DNA from 4 places in the Nonomuraea terrae genome. Region 1 is predicted to be linked to each of the others. Evidence: riboswitches for the same ligand, from Rfam matches in the RefSeq annotation. Region 1 holds a riboswitch; each other region holds the start of a gene.
What was found. A riboswitch is a leader RNA that binds a small molecule or an ion and turns the genes downstream of it on or off. The one in region 1 is predicted to bind cobalamin.
Positions count from the first base shown of each region.

Region 1 (5,408 bases):
CTTGCCGATGGTCGGGCTGGCCATGAAGAGGTTGAGCGACTGCCCCTGGTCGACGTACGGCTGCCGCGCCGCGGCCAGGTCGATGAGCGCCTTCTGCGGCAGCTCCCAGGCCGTGCGGTACAGCAGCTTGAGGTCGTCGGGGATGCCGGGCACCGTCTGCACCGAGCCGTCGGCCCGCTTGATCGCGTCGCGCATCTCCTGCGTCCACAGCCCGCGCGCCTGCAGGTCGGCCACCAGATAGCGGTTGACCTGCAGGAACTCGCCCGACAGCGTCTCGCGCTTGAACACGTTGGACACCTGCGGCTCGATGCACTCGTAGCAACCGGCGATGGAGGCGATCGTGGCGGTCGGCGCGATGGCGATCAACAGCGAGTTCCGCAGCCCCGTCACGGCGATCTTCTCCCGGAGCGCCTCCCAGCGCGGCGAGCTCACCCCGTAGTGGTCGGGGTGCAGCACTCCCCCTGCCGCCCTGGTCTCGTCGTACGACGGGTGCCGGCCGCGCTCGGCCGCCAGGTCCGCCGAGGTGTCGTACGCGGCGAGCGCGATCTCCTCGGCGATCCTGGTGGACAGCTCCCGCGCCCGCGGAGAGTCGAAGGGCAGCCGCAGCGTGAAGAACACGTCCGCCAGGCCCATCACGCCGAGCCCCATCGGCCGCCACCGCTTGTTGGCCGCCTCCGCCTCGGGCGTCGGGTAGAAGCCGAGGTCGATGGTGCGGTCGAGGAAACGCACGGCGGTGCGGACGGTCCGGCGCAGCCGCTCCCAGTCGAGGTCGCCGCCGGCGAGGTGGGCGGCCAGGTTGACCGAGCCGAGGTTGCACACGGCCGTCTCGGCGTCGCTGGTGACCTCGAGGATCTCGGTGCAGAGGTTCGACAGGTGGATGACGTTCTCGGGGCGGGCGGTCTGGTTGGAGGTGCGGTTGGCGGCGTCCTTGAAGGTCATCCAGCCGTTGCCGGTCTGGGCGAGCGTGCGCATCATCCGGCCGTACAGGGTCCGCGCGGGGATCTGGCGGGCGAACCGGCCCTCGGCCTCGTACGCGCGATAGGCGGCGGTGAACGCCTCGCCGTACAGGTCGGTCAGGTCGGGCACGTCCTTCGGGTCGAAGAGCGACCAGGTCTCGTCGGCCTCGACGCGGCGCATGAACTCGTCGGGCACCCAGTTGGCCAGGTTGAGGTTGTGGGTGCGGCGGGCGTCCTCGCCGGTGTTGTCGCGCAGTTCGAGGAACTCCTCGATGTCGGCGTGCCAGGTCTCCAGGTAGACGCAGGCCGCGCCCTTGCGCCGGCCGCCCTGGTTGACCGCCGCCACGGACGAGTCGAGCGTGCGCAGCCAGGGGACGATGCCGTTGGACAGGCCGTTCGTGCCCCGGATCAGAGAGCCGCGCGAGCGCACCCGGGTCCAGGAGACGCCGATGCCGCCGGCGTACTTGGACAGACGGGCGACCTGGCCGTACCGGTCGTAGATGGCCTCCAGCTCGTCGCGCGGCGAGTCGAGCAGGAAGCAGGACGACAGCTGCGGGCGGCGCGCCCCCGAGTTGAACAGCGTCGGCGAGCTGGGCAGGTACGACAGCGTCGACATCAGCGCGTACAGCTCGGCGGCCTCGGCGACGGTCTCCGACAGCCCGCAGGCCACCCGCAGGAAGAAGTGCTGCGGCCGCTCCAGCACCCGCCGGGTCTTCGGATGGCGTAGCAGGTAGCGGTCGTGGACGGTGCGGAGCCCGAAGTACTCGAACCGGTCGTCCGCCTCCCGCGAGATCAGCCCGTCCAGCTCGGCCGCGTGCGCGGCCACGAACTCCGCCAGCCCGTCCTGGATCAGCCCGGCCGCGTGGGTGGCGGCGATCGACTCGGAGAACGACCGCACGCCGTGCGCCGCGGTCTCCTCGGCGATCTCCTCGGCCAGCAGCCGGGCGGCGAGCCGGGAGTTGGCCGGGTCGGCGATCACCCGGGCGGCGGCCTCCTCGATGGCCAGGCGGCGGTCAACCCCAACGATCTGAGTCACGTGCTCTTTCTCCTCGCGAAGTCATCCCCGTGAGGGCACGCCAGAGCACCGCGACACCGGAGCACCCGGCCGCGTCACGCCCTCAGCCCACCCTCGAGGCCCTGAACATTGCCTCCGGGCACGCGGCCCGGAGTCGCCGGCAGGTCTTCGGGCTCGCGGGCGTGCTCCATGGCGCCTACTGGCCGTCGCTTCCCGGATCCGCTCCAGTGCACATGACGGCGGTCGTTCCCGCTCACCGCTGCGGGGCAGCCCCGGAATCACACCGGGTTCCCTTTTGCTCCGCCTCAGGGGGAGGCGAACCAGCGACGACGAGGATCCTACATCTAGTGGCCGTTCCCGCAACTACCCCAGCATGTTGTGGCTCGGGTGGAGTTGATCAGCCCCAGACCGTGCATCACGGCCCGCGTCCGGGCGACCTCGGAGCCGAGCCAGCGCTCGAAGTCGTCGCCGACGAGCGGCAGCGACAGCCAGCCGGCCGCCCGGCAGGCGGCCTCCCAGCCGGGCGCGCCCAGCACGTCGTCGCACATGCGCAGCGCCCACTCGCGGCTCTCCTCACCCATGCCGTCGGGCCCGAACGCGGCCACCCAGTTGGTGAAGTCGACCCGCACGCCCGACTCCAGCAGGGTCGGCGCGTCGAGGCCGGGCAGCCGCTGGGCGGACGACACGGCCAGCGCCCGCACCCGGCCCCTGCCGATGTTGAACCGCCACTCCGACAACGGCCCGGCGGCGGCCACGGCCTTGCCCGCCAGCAGCGCGGTGGCGGCCTCGTTGCCGCTGGGGTAACCGGTGTAGTCGACCTGGCGGGTGTCGGCGCCGAGGCCCTTGGCGATCAGCCCGAAGAGCAGGTGGTCGGGCTCACCCTGCGGCCCGCCGGTCACCGGCGTCTGGGCGGGCCGGGCGAGCAGCTGCGCGCCGAAGTCGCCGAAGTCCTTCAGAGGGGAGGCGGCGGGCACGACCACGACCTCGACCTCGCCGCTGAGCCTGGCCAGCGGGGTGGTGACACCGGCCACGCCCTGGCCGTCGTTGAGCTCGGCGGCCGACAGCGCGGGCAGCCCGACCACAGTGATCGGGGTGCCGGCGCCGGTCTGGAACCCGGCCGAGCGGGCCACGCCGCCGAACGTCCGCGCGACACGCGCCCACTGCTGCCCGCCGGGGTTGACCGAGAACCGCGTACGCAGGACCTCCGCGCCGCCGGAGACGCGCTCCGCCCCGCACCCGGCGGCGGCCGCGATCGCGCCGAGCCCCCAGGCGATGAACCGCCTGCGGGGCATGCGCGTCTGTCCCGAACCGTCCATTACCCATGGTTATTAACCCATTACACATGGCTGTACACGCGGCTCGTGGTCAACACTCAGAATCGCTATTATTGGCGATTTTTCGTGATATTCGGGTTTACTTGGCTTTCTTCCCGACACCGGCCATGAGCGAGGACGGCAGCGACCAGTCGCCGACCAGTTTGGGCCGGTCCGGGCGCCAGTCGGTGGCCTGGACGAGCCCCGGCGGCTCCAGCGGGAAGTCGCCGAAGAACGCGCGGATCTCGGCCGGTGTCCGGTCGGCCCCGCGCCCCCCGGAGGCCCGGGGCCGCTCGCGCTCCTGCGGGCGCGCCGCAGTCGTGGCCCGCGTCGTGGCCCGTGTCGTGACTCGTGTCGTGACCTGCGTCGTGACCCGTGTCGTCGCATGGGAGATCACCAGGAACCCGCCCGGCGCCATCCGCTCCCGCAGCACCGCCACCGCCCCCAGCGGGTCGGCGGAGTCGGGCAGGAAGTGCAGGATCGACACCAGCAGCACGCCGACCGGCTCGTCCAGGTCGAGGAACTCCCGGGCCCTGGTCAGCACGTCCTCGGGATCGAGCAGGTCGGCCTGGACGAACCTGGCCAGGCCGGTCCGGCCAGGCCCCGGCCGGAGCAGGCTCTGCGCGTGCTCGGCGACCACCGGATCGTTGTCGACGTAGACCACCCGCGCCTCGGGCACGACCTCGTGCGCGCTGCCCTGGGTCGGCAGCCCGCTGCCGAGGTCGAGGAACTGCCGGACTCCGGCGCGGGCGACGTAGCGTACGGCACGCTGAAGGAAGGCCCGGTTCGCGCGGGCCAGCGGGACCGCCTCCGGGATCAGCTCGGCGAGCTGATCGATGGCCTGGCGATCGACCGCGTAGTTGTCCTTCCCGCCGAGCATGTAGTCGTACATGCGGGCGGGATGAGGCCGCTGCTGATCGAACTGCTGCCGCACATATCGAATTTATGTCGTCAGCAGCGGAATAACACTACCCTGGGATGATTGTTGCTGAAATAGAGTTAATTACTCAACTGTCACGCTCTTGGCTAGGTTGCGCGGCTTGTCCACGTCGCGGCCCAGCGCCACAGCAGCGTAGTACGCGAAGAGCTGCAGCGGGATCGCCAGCAGGATCGGGTCGAGCTCGATCTCGTTCCTCGGGATCACGATCACGTCGTCGGCCAGCTTGGCGGAGGGCTCGCGGTGACCGACCATGAGCACCTGGCCGCCCCTGGCGCGGATCTCGCCGAGCGTCGTGAGGTTCTTGTCGAGCAGCTCGTCATCGGGGACGATGGCGACCGTCGGCATGTCCGGGCCGATCAGCGCGAGCGGGCCGTGCTTGAGCTCGCTCGCCGGGTACGCCTCGGCGTGGACGTACGAGATCTCCTTGAGCTTCTGCGCGCCCTCGCGGGCGACCGGGTAGCCGCGCACGCGGCCGACGAACATCATGCTCGGGTGACCGGCGTACTTCTTGGCCAGTTCGGCGATCTTGTCGCTCTGGGCGAGGATCTCCCCGATCTGCCCGGGCAGCCGGCGCAGGCCCTCCACGATGCGCCGCCCGTCGGCGGGCGAGAGGTCACGCACCCGTCCGAGGTGCAGCGCGAGCAGCGCGAACGCCACCGCCGTCGAGGTGAACGCCTTGGTCGAGGCCACCGAGACCTCGGGGCCGGCGTGCAGGTAGATGCCGCCGTCGACCTCGCGGGCGATGGCGCTGCCGACCGCGTTGACGATGCCGATGACCCGGCCGCCCTTGCGCTTGAGCTCCTGCACGGCGGCGAGCGTGTCGTAGGTCTCCCCCGACTGGCTGATGGCGACGTAGAGCGTGTCGGGGTCGACGACCGGGTTGCGGTAGCGGAACTCGCTGGCCGGCTCGGCGTCGGACGGGATGCGCGCCAGCTCCTCGATGAGCTGCGCGCCGATCTGCCCCGAGTAGTACGCCGACCCGCAGCCGATGATCTTCACCCGGCGGAACGAGCGGGTCTCGCGGGCGTCCATGTTGAGCCCGCCGAGGTGGGCGACGTGGAAACGCTCGTCGAGCCGGCCGCTCATGGTGCGGGTGACCGTCTCGGGCTGCTCGGAGATCTCCTTGAGCAGGTAGTGCTCGTAGCCGCCGGTGTCGTAGTGGCCGGCGTCCCAGTCGACGGTCA
Region 1 covers NZ_JBITLL010000005.1:288,148-293,555, forward strand. The annotation lists gene ACIBP6_RS25140 (ribonucleoside-diphosphate reductase subunit alpha) at 1-1,992, opposite strand, end outside; cobalamin riboswitch at 2,114-2,311, opposite strand; gene ACIBP6_RS25145 (tripartite tricarboxylate transporter substrate-binding protein) at 2,316-3,287, opposite strand; gene ACIBP6_RS25150 (SAM-dependent methyltransferase) at 3,385-4,218, opposite strand; gene glmS (glutamine--fructose-6-phosphate transaminase (isomerizing)) at 4,288-5,408, opposite strand, start outside.

Region 2 (5,408 bases), on a different contig from region 1:
TCGGCGATGCCGTGCAGGGCCCACGGGTTCGATTCGGCCAGGAACGCCCGGTTCTCCGGGTCCAGCACGTACGTCTCGGCCAGCTTGTCGTACATCCAGTCGGCGACCACCCCCGTGGTGGCGTCGTAGCCGAACAGGTAGTCGACGGTGGCGGCCAGCTCGAACGCGCCCTTGTAGCCGTGCCTGCGCATCGCCGCGAGCCAGCGCGGGTTGACCACCCGGGCGCGGAAGACGCGGGAGGTCTCCTCCGACAGGCTGCGGGTGCGTACGGCGTCGGGGCGGGTGCTGTCGCCGACGTACGCGGCCGGTGCCCGGCCGGTGAGCGCCCGGACGGTGGCGATCATGCCGCCGTGGTACTGGAAGTAGTCGTCGGAGTCGGCGATGTCGTGCTCGCGGGTGTCGACGTTCTTGGCGGCCACGGCGATCCGGCGGTAGGCGTCCTCCATCTGCGGGCGGGCGGCGACGCCGTCGAGGTCGCGGCCGTAGGCGTAGCCGCCCCACACCGCGTACACCTCGGCCAGGTCGGTGTCGTCGCGCCAGTTGCGGCTGTCGATCAGCGGCAGGATCCCGGCCCCGTACGCGCCGGGCGCCGAGCCGAAGATGCGCATCGTGGCCTGGCGCTCGTCGCCGCCGTCGGCCCGGACGTGGGCTTTGACGTAGTTGTCCGTGTCGGGCTCGTCCAGGCCGGCGGCCAGGCGTACGGCGTCGTCGAGCATCGCGACCACGTGCGGGAAGGCGTCCCGGAAGAAGCCGCTGATGCGAATGGTGACGTCGATCCTCGGCCGGCCCAGCTCGGCGAGCGGGATCGGCTCCAGGGCGGTGACGCGGCGGGAGGCCTCGTCCCATTCGGGACGGATGCCGAGCAGGGCCAGCACCTCGGCCACGTCGTCGCCCGCCGTGCGCATGGCGCTGGTGCCCCAGACGGACAGGCCGACCGAGCGCGGCCACTCGCCGGTGTCGGTGCGGTAGCGCTCCAGGAGCGACTCCGCCATCGCCTGGCCGGTCTCCCAGGCCAGGCGGCTGGGGACCGCGCGGGGGTCGACCGAGTAGAAGTTCCGCCCGGTCGGCAGCACGTTGACCAGCCCGCGCAGCGGCGAACCGCTCGGCCCGGCGGGGACGTAGCCGCCGTCCAGGGCGTGCAGCACGTGGTCGATCTCGTCGGTGGTACGCGCGAGGCGCGGCACCATCTCGGTCGCCGCGAACCGCAGGATCCGACCCACCAGCCGGACACTCTCAGGGGCGGTCGGCGAGAGGATCGTCTCGGCGGTCTCTTCCGCCGCGTCCGGGGACCATCCGCGTTCCTCCATGGCTTCCACCAGGGCGCGGGCCGTCGCCTCCGCTCGGTCCACGGCGCCGAGACCCGCCGTGCCGTCCTCGGCCAGGCCGAGGGCCTCGCGCAGGCCGGGCAGCGTCTCGCGGCCCGCCCACATCTGACGGGCCCGCAACATCGCGAGCACCAGGTCCACCCGCGCCGCCCCGGCCGGCGCCTGGCCGAGGACGTGCAGGCCGTCGCGGATCTGCGCGTCCTTCACCTCGCACAACCACCCGTCGACGTGCAGCAGGAAGTCGTCGAACTCGCTGTCGTGCGGCCGGTCCGCCAGCCCCAGGTCGTGGTCGAGCCGGGCGGCCTGGATCAGCGTCCAGATCTGCGCCCGGATCGCGGGGAGCTTGGCCGGGTCCATCGCGGCGATCGTGGCGTGCTCGTCGAGCAGCTGCTCCAGCCGCGCGATGTCGCCGTACGATTCCGCCCGCGCCATCGGCGGCACCAGGTGGTCCACCAGCACGGCGTGCGCCCGCCGCTTGGCCTGCGTGCCCTCCCCCGGGTCGTTCACCAGGAACGGGTAGACCAGCGGCAGGTCCCCGATGGCCGCGTCGGGGCCGCAGGCGGCCGACAGGCCCGCCGACTTGCCCGGCAGCCACTCCAGGTTGCCGTGCTTGCCGACGTGCACCATCGCGTGCGCGCCGAACTCCTCGGAGAGCCAGCGGTAGGCGGCCAGGTAGTGGTGGCTGGGCGGCAGGTCGGGGTCGTGGTAGATCGCGATCGGGTTCTCGCCGAAGCCGCGCGGCGGCTGCACCATCACCACGACGTTCCCGGCCCGCAGCGCGGCCAGCACGATGTCGCCCTCGTGCACGAACAGCTCGCCCGGCGGCGGCCCCCAGTGCCGTTCCATCCCGGCCCGCAGCTCCTCGGGCAGCGTGCGGTACCAGCGTTCGTAGGAGGCGGCGGAGATGCGTACCGGGTTGGCCGCGAGGGCCTCCTCGGTGAGCCAGTCGGGGTCCTGGCCGCCGGCGGCGATCAGGGCGTGGATCAGCGCGTCGCCGTCCTGCGCGGCCACGCCGGGGAAGCCCTCGCCCACGTCGTACCCGGCCTCGGCGAGCCGGGTCAGCAGCCGGACGACGCTGGCCGGGGTGTCCAGGCCGACCGCGTTGCCGATCCTGGAGTGTTTCGTCGGGTACGCCGACAACATCACCACCAGCCGCCGCTCGGCGGGCGCGGTGTGGCGGAGCAGCCCGTGACGTACCGCGATGCCGGCCACCCGTGCGGCCCGCTCGGCGTCGGCGACGTAGACGGTGAGCCCGTCGCGGTCGATCTCCTTGAACGAGAACGGCACGGTGATGATCCGCCCGTCGAACTCGGGGATCGCCACCTGCGAGGCCGCGTCCAGCGGGGACAGGCCGTCGTCGTTCTCCTCCCACGCCTGCCGGGAGGTGGTCAGGCAGAGACCCTGCAGGATCGGCACGTCCAGCGTGGCCAGCGCGCCGACGTCCCACGCCTCGTCGTCGCCGCCCGCGCCCGCCGTGGCCGGGCGCGCGCCGCCCGCCGCCAGTACGGTCACGACCAGCGCGTCAGCCGTACGCAGGGTCTCGATCAGCTCGGGCTCGGCCGTGCGCAGGGACGAGCAGAAGACCGGCAGCGCCTGACCGCCGGCGTCCTCGATGGCCGCGCAGAGCGTCTCGACGAACGCGGTGTTGCCCGCCAAGTGGTGCGCGCGGTAGTAGAGCACGCCGATCACCGGCCCGCGCGTGGACCGGGCTTCGCGCGCCGGCCGCCCCCACGACGGCGTCGGGGCGGGCGGGGCGAACCCGTGCCCGGTCAGCAGCACCGTGTCCGACAGGAACGCGTGCAGCTCGGTCAGGTTGTCCGGCCCTCCGTGCGCCAGGTAGGCGTGGGCCTGGGCGCACACACCGCCGGCGACCGTGGACAGCTCCATCAGCTCGGCGTCCGGAGCCTGCTCGCCGCCCAGCACCACGACCGGGCGCGGCCCGGCCAGCAGCGCGTCGAGGCCCTCCTCCCAGGCGCGCCGGCCGCCGAGGAGCCGTACCACGACGAGGTCGACGCCCTCCAGCAGCTCGGGCAGGTCGTCAGGGGCGAGCCTGGCGGGGTTGCCCAGGCGGTAGGCCGCGCCGCCGGCGCGGGCGCTCAGCAGGTCGGTGTCGGAAGTGGAGAGCAGCAGGACGGTACGGCTGTCGCCTGGCACGGCGCAATCCTCCCTCGGGGTCCTCGCCCCAGTAGCGGGTGACGCGACGGCAGGAGTCTCCTGGCTCCCGGATCAGCGCTCACCCCGACCTTCCCACCCGTCGCCGGGCAGTGGCCTTGCGGTGGGGTTCGCTCCCCAGTCACAGTGGCGGGACCGCGCCGGTTTCGCACCGGCTTCCTCCCTTTGCCATCGCCTACCGGGAGCCTACGGCAGAACTGCCGCTTCACAGAAGTGGCGTTACCATCCTCCTCGTGCCCATAGCCGACTATTCCGGGCAAGCGCCTCCCGCCGCCGGCCCGGGACCGCTCCAGCCGCACACCCCCGTCCCTGGCCACCTCGACGTCCCGGAAGCAGGCGAAACCACCCCCGAGCGTGTGCGTCCCGATGCCTGCCCGGGCGCTCTGCAGGTGCACGAGGCCGCCGACGGCGCGCTCGCCCGCGTCCGCGTGCCCGGCGGCGCGATCTCCGCCGCCCAGCTCAGGGAGCTGGCCGCGTGCGCGGCGCGGCTCGGCTCGGGCGTGATCGAGCTGACCTCCCGGGCGAACGTCCAGGTGCGCGGCCTGCGCTCCCCCGGGGACTTCGCCGCGCGGATCGCCGCCGCCGGCCTCCTGCCCTCCCCCGCCCACGAGCGCGTACGCAACATCGTCGCCTCACCCCTCGGCGGACGCGGCCCGCACGGCCTCCTCGACCCGCAACCCCTGGTGGAGGCCCTGGACCGCGCCCTGTGCGCCCGCCCCCGCCTGGCCGACCTGCCGGGCCGCTTCCTGTTCGCCGTGGACGACGGCACGGGCGACGTCATCGGCCTGAACGCCGACATCACGTACGTTCCCGGCCACGGCCTCCTCCTGGCCGGCGCCGGCACCGCGCTCCCCGCCGACGCCCGGACCGCCGCCGGCCTCATGCTCGCCGCCGCCGAAGCCTTCCTCGACGAACGCGCCCAGTCCTGGCGTCTCGCCGAGATCCCGGACGGCGCCGCCCGGATCGCCGCGCGCCTCGGCCTGGACGGCTCCGCCACGGTGCCCCGGCCCTCCGGGGAGTCCGGCGCGCGGCGGGCCGGGGTCGTCCCGCAGCGGGATGGGCGGGTGGCGCTGGAGGCCGTCGTGCCGCTCGGGCGGCTCAGCGGCGCGCAGGCGGTGGCGATCGCCGCACAAGGCGCGCCCGTGCGGCTGACACCGTGGCGCAGCGTGATCCTGCTGGACCTGGCCCCCGAGGCGGCCGACCACGCGGCCGAAGCGCTCAGCGCGGCCGGGCTGGTCACCGACCCGGCCTCCCCCTGGATCGGCGTGACCGCCTGCACCGGCCGTCCGGGATGCGCCAAGTCACGCGCCGACGTGCAGGAGGACGCCCGCCGCTGGGTGGCCGCCCTGGACGCTCCCCCACCGACGCCCGTGCACTGGGCGGGCTGCGAACGCCGCTGCGGACTCCCCCGCGGTGATGTCGTGCAGATGGTCGCCACCGGCGACGGATACGAGGAAAGGCACCCTTGACCGACTACATCCGCGACGGAGCCGAGATCTACCGGCGTTCGTTCGCCACGATCCGCGCCGAGGCCGACCTCGACGGGATGCCGCCCGAGGTGGCGCAGGTGGCGGTACGCATGATCCACGCCTGCGGCATGACCGACCTCGTGACGGACCTGGACTGGTCGCCGTCCGTGGTCGTCCGCGCGAGGCAGGCGCTGCGCCGGGGCGCGCCCGTGCTGTGCGACGCGAACATGGTCGCCGCCGGCGTCACCCGGCGCCGCCTGCCCGCCGACAACGACGTGGTCTGCACGCTGACCGATCCGAGCGTGCCGGACCTGGCCGCGAGGCTCGGCACCACCCGCAGCGCCGCCGCACTCGAACTGTGGCGCGACCGCCTCGACGGCGCGGTGGTCGCGGTGGGCAACGCGCCGACGGCCCTGTTCCGGCTGCTGGAGCTGGTCGCCGA
Region 2 covers NZ_JBITLL010000001.1:564,899-570,306, reverse strand. The annotation lists gene cobN (cobaltochelatase subunit CobN) at 1-3,479, opposite strand, end outside; cobalamin riboswitch at 3,515-3,713, opposite strand; gene cobG (precorrin-3B synthase) at 3,731-4,966, shown strand; gene ACIBP6_RS02730 (precorrin-8X methylmutase) at 4,963-5,408, shown strand, end outside.
Region 2: linked by a shared signal. The riboswitch ahead of cobN (cobaltochelatase subunit CobN) and the one ahead of ACIBP6_RS25140 (ribonucleoside-diphosphate reductase subunit alpha) in region 1 are both predicted to bind cobalamin.

Region 3 (5,408 bases), on a different contig from region 1:
CCAGCAAAAGCCCAGTTCCGCACCAACCGCCAAGCCGAGTGTTACACCAACGACTAAAACGGCAATGCAGAACATATGTAAGAAATGAGCATAACTTTCGGCGGGTCGGGCAGGTGAGTCCCATGGTGGTCAGGTGCTGGCGAGAGGACCCCTGTACGGTGATCCATGTCGTGGGCGACCTCGACGTGGCCGGAGCCCCCCGGTTGCGGGCCGAGCTCGAACAGGTGCTGACCGCCGCCGATCCGCTCAAGGTGGTGCTCGACCTCACCGAGGTGCCGTTCTGCGACTCGGTCGGGCTCGGGGTGCTCGTGGCCACGCTCAACCAGGTCCGGCGCCAGCGCGGCCGGATGATCCTGGTGCTCGCGCCCGGCATGATCCGCCACCTGCTGACGATCACCAACCTCGACCGCCACTTCGAGACGAGCGATTCCCTCCGCGAGGCGCACGCGTCACTGGCCGACGCCGCCTGACCCGGCGCGAGATGTGCCGAACCTGCGAGAGCATGGTCAGGTCATCGCGGGCACTCGCGGGAGCGCCCCCTCACGCGCGGAGGGCTTCACGTTGATCGACCGGTTCCCCGAGCCTGCGCGCGCCCAGCTGCGGGCGGCCTGCGAAGGCGGCCGGACCCGCCCCGAGTGGTGCTTCGCCGAAGGGCGGGCCCACCTGGCCTACTGGGCCCCCTACCAAGGCGCGGACCCGGTGCTCGTCTGGCAGTTCGACCCCGGCCCCGATCCCGAGGCCGCCGCCGCGCTGCTGCGCCGGAGCCTCCAGGAGATGGGGGTGGCCAAGACGATCCACGACATCTCACTCAAGCCGGGGCTCACCCCCGCCGCCGATCGCGCCGTCGCGCACCAGGCCCTGATCGGGGCCGGGTTCGTCATGGAGGTCGAGCGGCTGCTGCTCGCATGGGCGGCCGGCGGCGACCTGCCCGACGACCTGCCCGACGACCTGCCCGACGACCTGCCCGACGACCTGCCCGACGACCGGGGCCGGCTGACGTACCGGCCGGCGCGCCGGATGGACCCGTCCGAGGTGATCGACCTCCTCGTCCGCATCTCCGAGGGCTCGCTCGACCACGACACGCGCACCGAGGTCGCCAGGGTCGGCGCCGAGCACGAGGCCCGCTGGGTGTACGACGACCTGGTCAACCGCAAGGCCGAGCCCGACTGGTTCGTCATCGGCTACCTCGGCGACTCCCCCGTCGGACTGGTCGCCCCCGACGACCGCTCCATCGCCTACATCGGCGTCGTCCCCGAGCACCGCGGTCACGGCTACGTCGACGACCTCCTGGCCAGGGGCACCCGCACGCTCGCCGAGGCCGGCGTCGAACGCGTCATCGCCGGCACCGACGTCGGCAACGTGCCGACCGCCGCCGCTTTCCTGCGCGCCGGGTACTCGGAGACCGGGCGGCTGTTCCGCTACTACTGCAGGGCACCATGAGGCTGGGAGTCATGTTCGACCGCGATCTGCCGCCCGAGCGGCTGGTCCCGTTCGCGCGGGCGCTCGACGAGACGGTCGTGGACGATCTGTGGGTGGTCGAGGACCTCGGCTGGACGGGCGGCATCTCGGCGGCGGCCACGGCGCTGGCCGTCACCTCGCGGCTGCGCGTCGGCATCGGCATCACGCCCGCGCCGCTGCGCAACCCCATGCTGCTGGCGATGGAGCTGGCCAACCTGGCCCGCCTGCACCCCGGCCGGCTGGCCGCCGGCATCGGGCACGGCGTTCCGGAGTGGATGCGCCAGGTGGGCGCGGCCGTGCCGTCGCCGCTGACCCTCCTGGAGGAGACGATCACGTCCGTACGGGCGTTGCTGCGCGGTGAGACGGTCACCCTCGACGGCAGGGCGGTGCGGCTCGACGGGGTGTCGCTCGTGCATCCGCCGGCGGTGCCGCCGCCCGTGCTGGCCGGGGTGAAGGGGCCGCGTTCGCTGGCGCTGTCCGGCCGCGTGGCGCAGGGCACGATCGTGCCCGAGGGCGTGGGGCCCGCCGATCTGCCCGGCATCGTCGAGCGGATCGGCGCGGACGGCGACCACGAGCTGGTGGTCTTCACCTACCTGCACACCGGCGGCGAGGTCGACAGATCGCTGGTGGAGGGGCAGGCGGGCTTCCTGGGCATCGCGCCGGAGGACGTGGCGACGGCCTCCGGCACTCCTCAGGAGGCGGCCGCGCAGGTGAAGGCGCTGTGGGCGGCCGGCGCGAGCACGGTCGCGGTGCGCCCGATCGGCCAGGAGCCGCTGGAGCAGGTGACGGCACTGCTGTCGGCCCTGTAGGCGGCGGACCGCGACCATGAGGCGGATCGAGGAGGCCGGCCACCGACCACCCCGCCTGGTGGTCCCGGCCGTCCCCGCGGGCCAAGGCCACACCTCGGCAAGGCCGCTCGATCGGCCGGAAACATCCCAAGCAGCGCGACTTCGGTGATCGGTTACGATACCCCCTGGCAAGACGTTGCGAGGTGCCTCGCGGTCGCGAGGAGAATCGGGAAGCCGGTGTGATTCCGGCACGGGCCCGCCGCGGTGACCGGGAAGCCGCCGCCCACGTGCGCAGCACAGCCACTGGCCCGCGAGGGCTGGGAAGGCGGGCGGTCAGGCGTTGATCCGGGAGTCCGAAGACCGGCCTCGCGCCCACCGCCCCACCAGGGGCGCGACGCAGCGGGAGCCTGCCTTGAACAGCCAGCTTTACGATGTCATCCACCGCCGTCGCGACGTGCGCGGCCAGTTCACCGGCGAGCCCGTGCCGGACGAGGTGCTGCACCGCGTGTTGTCGGCGGCGCACGCCGCACCCAGCGTCGGGCTGTCCCAGCCATGGGACTTTCTCGTGGTGCGCGACGTCCGGCTCCGCGGCACCTTCCACGACCACGTACAGCACGAGCGGGCCACCTTCGCCGCCACCCTCGACGGCGAGGCCGCCCAGCGGTTCGCCCGGATCAAGATCGATGGGGTGCTCGAATCGACGCTGTCCGTCGTGGTCACCTATGACGCGGACAGGGGCGGCCCCGCGGTGCTCGGCCGTCACGCCATCGCGGACGCCGGCCTGTACTCGGTGTGCCTGGCCATCCAGAACCTGTGGCTGGCCGCGACCGCCGAACGGCTCGGCGTCGGCTGGGTGTCGTTCTACCGCGAGCCCTTCGTCCAGGACCTGCTCGGCATCCCCACCGGGATCCGCCCGGTCGCCTGGCTGTGCCTCGGCCCGGTCACCCACCTCGAAGAGACCCCTGACCTGGAACGGCACGGCTGGCGACGACGGCGCCCGCTGGCCGCCGTCCTCCATCAGGACCGATGGGGTGCGCACCCGGCCTGACGCCGCGTTTCTACGGCGGCGGCGGCCCACGACGATCGTCGCCCGTGGCACGACGGGCGACGATCATCCTGGAGAGGTGACGGGCGGGGGAACGCGAGCTCGCGGGCCGCCTGCGCACCGCCGGTCAGGCCATCGCCCACGCCGCCGACGCGACGGCGGACAGGGCGACGAAACGCTGAGCCCGCGTTACTGCCAGATCGCGGCGTACGTGCCGTTCTCGGCGTTGACCTGCACGGGGGCCAGGCCCTTGGACTTCAGGGCGTCGAAGCGCTTCTGGTAGCCGGAGCCGTTCATGCCGACGTAGTGCGCCCACGACTGGACGCCGTCCTTGCGCCACACGGCGGTGTACGTGCCGTCGGGCGCCACGGCGATCGTGACCGGCCGGAAACCCTTCTCCTTCCTGGCGTAGAACTCGGCCTCGTGCTGCTGCCGCGACTTGCCGTAGGTGTAGTACCAGGCGCCGCCGGTGTTGGCGCTCCACACGGCCGCGTACCGGATGTCGCCCGGGGTGCCGTACGCGTCCACGGAGGTCAGCGCGAGCCCCTGGTCGGCGGCCTTCTCGGTGGCGGCGGCGAATGCGGACGCAGTGAGGCCGAACTTCGAGACGAACTTGCTGCTCTTCTTCTCGAAGACGGCGGCGAACACCGGCGAGCTCGCCGGCCCGGTGGCCGAGACGGAGACCGGCTGCAGGCCGTTCTTCAGCTCGGCGTCGAACCGCTTCTGGAACCCGCTCGCCGACATGCCCTGCCACATGCCCCACGCGGCGGACGAACCGTCCTTGACCCACACGGCGGCGTACCGCTGCCCGTCGGAGACGTTCACCGTGATCGGCCGGTAGCCCTGGTCCCTGAGCTGGTGGAAACGCTTGACGCTGTCGGCCGCGCTGACGCCGTGATAGGCGACCCAGGCCGGCGCGGCCTGCGCACCGGCCGCGGGCGCCGTCACCGCCATCGGGACGGCGGCCCCGGCCAGCACGGAGGCAACGATCGCGATCTTCGCGGTGGCCCTCATGACCCTCCCTTTACCTGAACTTGAGGATTGAGGGACGACCTTAACAAGATTTATGACAGACCGCTAAGGCTTCGGATCACCCCTTCACGAACGGCGTCGGCGTCTGGCCGGTCCAGCGGTAGAGCTCGGCGACGCCGGTGTGCTTGGAGACGCCGTCCTCGGTCACCGTCCCGGCCTTGGCGACGTAGTAGCGGCCGTCGCCGAGCGAGACCAGGCCGTACTCGCCGGTGAACTCCCAGCCCCTGACGCCGGTGGCCGCGTCCTCCAGCCCGCCGGGGGCCAGGGTGAGGAGCTCGCCCTGCTCGGGCTCCGGCTGGCCGACGATCTCGCCCGTCCTGGGCTTCTCACCGCTTTCCACCATGAAGAAGGAGTAGTTGGGGAACTGCGGCTTGACACCCCGGTAGACGGCCATCATCCAGTTTCCGGTGTGCTCGTCGAACTCGAGGTTCTGCACGCCGTACCTGGTGTTGCCGGTGTAGGCGAAGTACTTGCCGTCCACGCGCTCGGGGCCGCTCTTGTGCGGGTCGCTCTCGGTGAGCGGCCGCTCGTACTTCTTCCACTGCTGGACGTCGTACTGCAGGAGGACCTGGTGGTCGTTGTCCTGCCGGTTCACGTTGGAGTAGATGCCGTACGCGACGGTCAGCTTCTGCTTGCCGTGCCGCTTTCCGAACTCGGGGCCGAAGGCCACGCCGTCGATGCCGCTGCAGCCGTAACGGTGGTCGGGGGTGTTGCCGACGTTGCCGTCGAACCTGCCGTCCCCGTTCATGTCGGCGACGTAGTCGTCCACGACCTCCTTGAGGTAGACCGTCCTGACGACGTCGCTGGTCTGGGCGTCCATGTTCATGCTGGTGATGCGGTCGACGTCGAAGATCGCGATGTAGAACGACTCCTGCTCCTTGTACTCCAGGGAGCCGTACACGCGGCCGTCCTGGGAGTTGAAGTCCAGGTCGCCCAGGTGGCCGGTGAAGCCCGTCACCGAGCCGACCGGGTTGCCCCCCAGGTCCGTCTTGACCAGGACGTTGGTGAAGGAGAAGTACATGTAGCCGTTGCGCCGGTCGATGGCCATGCCCTGGACGTGCCCCTCGGACCAGGCGCCACCGTCG
Region 3 covers NZ_JBITLL010000007.1:86,882-92,289, reverse strand. The annotation lists gene ACIBP6_RS34530 (LCP family protein) at 1-88, shown strand, start outside; gene ACIBP6_RS34525 (STAS domain-containing protein) at 159-470, shown strand; gene ACIBP6_RS34520 (GNAT family N-acetyltransferase) at 562-1,440, shown strand; gene ACIBP6_RS34515 (LLM class flavin-dependent oxidoreductase) at 1,452-2,267, shown strand; cobalamin riboswitch at 2,431-2,629, shown strand; gene bluB (5,6-dimethylbenzimidazole synthase) at 2,659-3,294, shown strand; gene ACIBP6_RS34505 (hypothetical protein) at 3,481-4,305, opposite strand; gene ACIBP6_RS34500 (hypothetical protein) at 4,382-5,408, opposite strand, start outside.
Region 3: linked by a shared signal. The riboswitch ahead of bluB (5,6-dimethylbenzimidazole synthase) and the one ahead of ACIBP6_RS25140 (ribonucleoside-diphosphate reductase subunit alpha) in region 1 are both predicted to bind cobalamin.

Region 4 (5,408 bases), on a different contig from region 1:
CCTGCCCTCGCGCAGGACCTCACGCAGGTCGTCCTCGCGCAGCACCAGCCCCGGGCCCGTCCGCCCGCGCGCCGCCTGGTGCGGCGCCGCCGCCAGCACGGTCGCCGTGAGGTGCAGGTCGCGCACGCGGCCGGCGGGACGGCGGGCGCCGGTCGCCCGGCCGTGCGCCGTCCTGGACCTTGACCGCCGTCCCGCCACACCGTCACCGACGCCGGGCACGTCCAGCAACGGCACCCGGTACGGCGCCGCCGCCACCGCCACCGCGCCACCCCGGCCACCCGCACCATCCGGGCCGGCACCATCCGCGCCATCCGCGCCCGGACCATCCGGATCCGTGCCACCTTGACCTGCGCCATCGAGACCTGCGCCATCGAGACCTGCGCCATCGAGACCTGTGCCATCGCGGCCCGCGCCATCCGCGCCGGTTCGAGTTGAGCCATCGGTGGCGTCCCGGCCTGTGCCGCCCTGGTCGGCGGAGCCGTCCGCCTCACCCCCGGGGCCGTCGCACCGTCCGCCACCGGGAGCCGCGTCCGTGCCGTCGCCGGAGGAGCCGTCGCCGGACGGGCCGCCCGGCCCGCCGCCGGACGGGCCCTCGGGCGGGTCGTCCTCGCCGCTCGTCCGGTCCAGCAGTTCCTCCAGCAACGACTCGTCCAGCCCCGGCGCGTCGAACGGGTCGCGGCGACGGCGGTGCGGCAGGGACAGGCGGGCCGCGGCGCGTACGTCGTCGGTCGTCACGGCCTCGCGCCCGTGCCAGGCCGCGTGCGCGATGGCGGCGTTGGCCGTGACCAGGTCGGCGCGCAGGCCGTCCACCTCGAACCCGGCGCACACGGCGGCGATCTGCCGCAGCCGCGCGTCCGGCAGCCGGACGCCGGGCACCCGGGCTCTGGCCTGCGCGATCCGCGCCGCCAGCGCCGCCTCCTCGGCGGCCCACCGGACGGCGAACGCCTCGGGATCGGCGTCGAACGCGAGCCGCCGCCGTACGACCTCGGCGCGTTCGTCCGGGTTACGGGAGGCCCGCACCTCCACCGTCAGCCCGAACCGGTCGAGCAGCTGCGGGCGCAGCTCACCCTCCTCCGGGTTCATGGTGCCGACCAGGAGGAAGCGGGCGGCGTGCCGTACCGACACCGACTCGCGCTCCACGTAGCAGGTGCCGAGGGCGGCGGCGTCGAGCAGCAGGTCCACGAGGTGGTCGTGGAGCAGGTTGACCTCGTCCACGTACAGCACGCCACGGTGTGCCGCCGCCAGCAGGCCCGGCTCGAACGCCTTCACCCCCTCGGTGAGCGCCCGTTCGACGTCGAGCGAGCCGACCAGGCGGTCCTCCGACGCGCCCACCGGCAGCTCGACCAGCGCCGCCGGACGGCGCAGGACCGCCGAGCCGGGCTCGTGCGGCCCGTCGGGGCAGCCCGGATCGGGCGCGGCCGGGTCGCAGGCGAAGCGGCACCCGGCCACCACCTGTACGGGCGGCAGCTGGGCGGCCAGCGCCCGCACGATGGTCGACTTGGCGGTGCCCTTCTCCCCGCGTACGAGCACGCCGCCGGTCCGCGGCGAGACGGCGTTGAGCACCAGCGCCAGCTTCAGGTCGTCGAGCCCGACGACGGCGCTGAACGGATACGTGACGATCAAGACGGGACCTTCCGATTGACATGGGCCACCCGCCAGCCGTCCCGCGTGGCGGTCAGCTCGGTGGTGGACAAAGGCGCGAGGTCGAAGCGGGCGGCGGCGAGCGGCGGCAACCCCAGCGCGTGGCCGAGCGCGGCGCGGATCACGCCCACGTCGCACACGACGACGCCGGACGGCTCCGCGCGCGTCCCCTCCAGCCAGCCGGCGACGCGCGCCGCCAGCGCGGCCAGGCTCTCGCCGCCGTGCGGCGTCGCGTGCGGATCCGACAGCCACCGCGCCAGCGCCTCCGGCTCCCGCTCCGCGACCTCCGCGTACGCGAGCCCGCGCCACCGCCCGCAGTCCGCCTCCGCGAGCACGTCCGCCACCACGGGCTCCAGCCCCATGGCGACGGCAGTCCGCACCGCCGCCGTGCTCGGCGCGGACCACACGCGGTCCGCCCGCAGGGCGGGGGCCCGGGAGAGGCTGGAGGGGTCGGGGTCCTCGTTCGCCGGGAAGCGGGCCGCTCGCATTCCCGGCGTGCCGGCATGACGGACGAACAGCACCTGCTCAGCCCGCTACGGCGGCCACGGCGGACCGGCGCGCCGCCCGGTCGCTCAGCAAGCCGAACAGCACGCCGAACGCCGTCCAGAACACCAGCTGCGTCCCCAGGGACGCGACCCTGAACTCCCACAGCAACGTGGCGGGGAACCCCTCGGGCACCTCGTCCATCCCCGGCAGCAGCACCCACGCCGCGACGACCGGCACCAGGAACGCGGCGGCGGCCATGCCCCACCGCGCCCACGGGCCCGCCGTGACGCGACGCCCGGTGGCCACCGCGACCGCGGTCGCGGCCAGGCCGACGAGGATCATCACCACGTAGAGCAGGGTCCGCTGGTCGATCGTGGCAGGGTCGCCCACCGCCGGCGGGTTCGCCGGATATTTCACGAACGGCACGAGAATGATCGCCCCGAACGCCGTCCCAGCGGCGGCCAGCGCCAGCCCGCCGTCCGATCGCGGGCCGACCCGCCCACGCAGTCCAGCGAAGACCAGGGCGAAGACCCCGCCGACGGCGACCCCGTAGAGCCCGGTGGCGAGGAACAGCCCGGCCTTCTGCACCGGCCTGCCGAGCGCCCCTTCGTCTCCGTGCTCATGGTCATGTACGTGCGCGGCGGCCGGAGCCGCCGCCCCTTCCTCCAGCGCGATCGCGGCGTCCAGGTGCGGCTCACCGAAGACGAACGCGAACCCGCCCGCGACGATCCCGGCCAGCAGGCCCGCGAGCAGGCCCCTGACCAGCAGGGTGCGTACCATCTGACGTCCCTAGTGGCACGGAACGCCGAGCAGATGACGCCCGTCGTGCATGAGTTCGTGCAGGAACGGCCCCGCCTGGGAGAGGGCGCCGTTGTCCATGAGCACCAGGTAGCCGACGATCAGCAGCAGCGGCACGACCGCCAGCCATGGGCGCAGGCGGGGGAAGGGGATGGAAGAAACGGACGAAGGAGTGGTCAGGTCACTCATACATGCCTCCTCAGGGATGACGCGTCCCGATCTGTTGAGGTCACAGGGGCCCGAGCGACCTGGCTCCCGGGATCCATGTCCCGGATACAGTGGCGCGACCGCACCGGCTTCTCACCGGATTTCCCTCGGGCAACCGTGAAATCTACCGGAACGTATCCTTTCCTCCCGTTCCCGTCAACAATCGAGGGGTCCGTCGCGTACGGGGCAGATGGGGGCGGCTCGTGCGGCGGTCGATACGCTGCGCTCGTGAGCCTGATCGCACGCCGCAGGGAACTGGCGGCGGTGGAGCGACTGCTCGACCGGGTCGCCGCGGGGTCCGGCGGGCACCTCTTCGTCACGGGGCCTGCCGGAGCCGGCAAGACGGCGTTGCTCGACGCGGCGGCGGAACTCGCCCGCGCGCGGGCCATCCCGGTCTCCCGCATGGACGCCGACGACCTCTCCCGGCTGATCGCCCGGGACGGCCCGTCGGTCTCCCGCACCGACCCCGACGGGCAGTGGATCGCCCGGGACGGCCCGTCGGTCTCCCGCACCGACCCCGACGGGCGGTCGATCGCCCGGGACGGCCCGCGCCTCATGCTCATCGACGACGTCGACCGTGCCGGTCCACAGGCCGCGGAACGTCTCGCCGACCTCACGTCCGCTGCGGGAGCAGGGCTCCTCGCGGCCGGCTCCGACCCCCTCGGGCTGACGCCGGAGCTGCGCCTGCGCGGCCTCACGGAGGGCCAGCTCGCCGAGCTGGTTCCCGATCTGCCGGCCGGAGCGGTTCACGCGGTGTGGCTGGCCTCGGGCGGGCTCCCCGGAGCCGCCCTCACCCTGGCGGACGAGCTGGCCGGGCTCGACCCCGCCGCTGACCCGGTGATCCACCTCGCTCTGTCCACGCCGTCGCGCGCGGCGTTCCTCGACCTCGACGCCGGGCTGGTCCGCCTGCTGGAGGCGGCGGCCGGGCGTCCGTCGCCCCCCGCCACCCGAGCCAGGGTGCTGGCCCGGCTCGCCCGCGAGCTGCTGGGCGACCCGTCGGCCGCGGCACGCCGGCGGGAACTGATCGACGACGCGTCGGCCGCCGCCCGGACGGCGGCCGACCCCGGCGCGGTCGCCGAGGTGCTCGACGCCCGGCTCCACGCGCTGTGGGATCCGGCCGCCGCTCAGGAACGCCTGACCACGGCCGCCCAGATCGTGGAGCAGGCGCGGCTGACAGGCGACGGCGAGGCCGAGCGGCGCGGGCTGTTCTGGCGCTTCGTGGCCTTGGCCGAGCTCGGCGAGCTCGCGAGTGCCGAGGCCGCGCTGACCGCGTACTCCAGAGCCGGCGAGCTGGCCGGAGACGCCGAGGCGGCGGTGATGGTGCTGGCTCGGCAGTCGATGCTCGCCACCGTCCGCGGCCGCTTCGACACGGCCGCGGTGCTCGCCGAGGAGGTCGCCGTGCGCGGCCGGCGGGCCGGGCTGGCCGACACCGAGCGCCTGGTCGGGTCGCTGCGCAGCGCGATCGACGTGATGCGGGGTGACGTCGCGGCCCACGTGGGGGTGTGGCAGGACCTCGCCCGGCGGCTGCCCGGGCACTTCTTCGAGGCGACGGCGGCCAGGGCGCTGGCCGAGTCCGGCCGGGGCGTCGAGGCGGGTCTCGAACTGGAGCGGCTGCTGCCCGCCGTACTCGCCGGATCCGGGCCGCGGTGGATCGGCGCGGTGGCCGATCTCGCGATCGTGGCCTCCGGAGCCGGTGAGCCGGCGGCCGCCGAGGCCTTGTACGCCGCGCTGCTTCCGTACCGAGGGCGCCTGGTCGTCTGGGGCGGCGCCAACACGATCGCCGGCCCGGTCGACGACTATCTCGGCCGCCTCGCGGCCCGGCTGGGCCGTACCGGCGACGCGCTGTCCCACCTCGACCGCGCGGTCGAGACGGAGGAGCGGATCGGGGCCCTGCCCTGGCTCGCCCACACCCTGGTCGCGCGGGCGTCGGCCGCCGGAGACCGGGCCGGCGACGATCTCGCCAGGGCACGCTCGATCGCCGAGCGTCTGGGCCTGGCGGGACTGCTCGCCGAGCTCGCGCCGCCCCCCGACGAGTGGCGGCTGACCAGGGACGGCGACGACTGGCGGCTCGACGCCGGTCCGGAGACGGTACGGCTCCGCGACGGGCGAGGCGTGCGGTATCTGCGGACGCTGCTGGCCGCACCCGGGCAGGAGATCCCGGCGCTGGACCTCGTGGCGGGCGGGCCCGGGTTGCGGGCGTCCGCCGGGGAGCCGGTCCTGGACGCCGCCGCGCGTGCGGCGTACCGGCGGCGGGTGCGGCAGCTCGACGAGCAGCT
Region 4 covers NZ_JBITLL010000001.1:572,969-578,376, forward strand. The annotation lists gene ACIBP6_RS02755 (VWA domain-containing protein) at 1-1,623, opposite strand, end outside; gene ACIBP6_RS02760 (histidine phosphatase family protein) at 1,620-2,162, opposite strand; gene ACIBP6_RS02765 (CbtA family protein) at 2,167-2,907, opposite strand; gene ACIBP6_RS02770 (CbtB domain-containing protein) at 2,917-3,114, opposite strand; adenosylcobalamin (AdoCbl) riboswitch at 3,117-3,265, opposite strand; gene ACIBP6_RS02775 (AAA family ATPase) at 3,361-5,408, shown strand, end outside.
Region 4: linked by a shared signal. The riboswitch ahead of ACIBP6_RS02770 (CbtB domain-containing protein) and the one ahead of ACIBP6_RS25140 (ribonucleoside-diphosphate reductase subunit alpha) in region 1 are both predicted to bind cobalamin.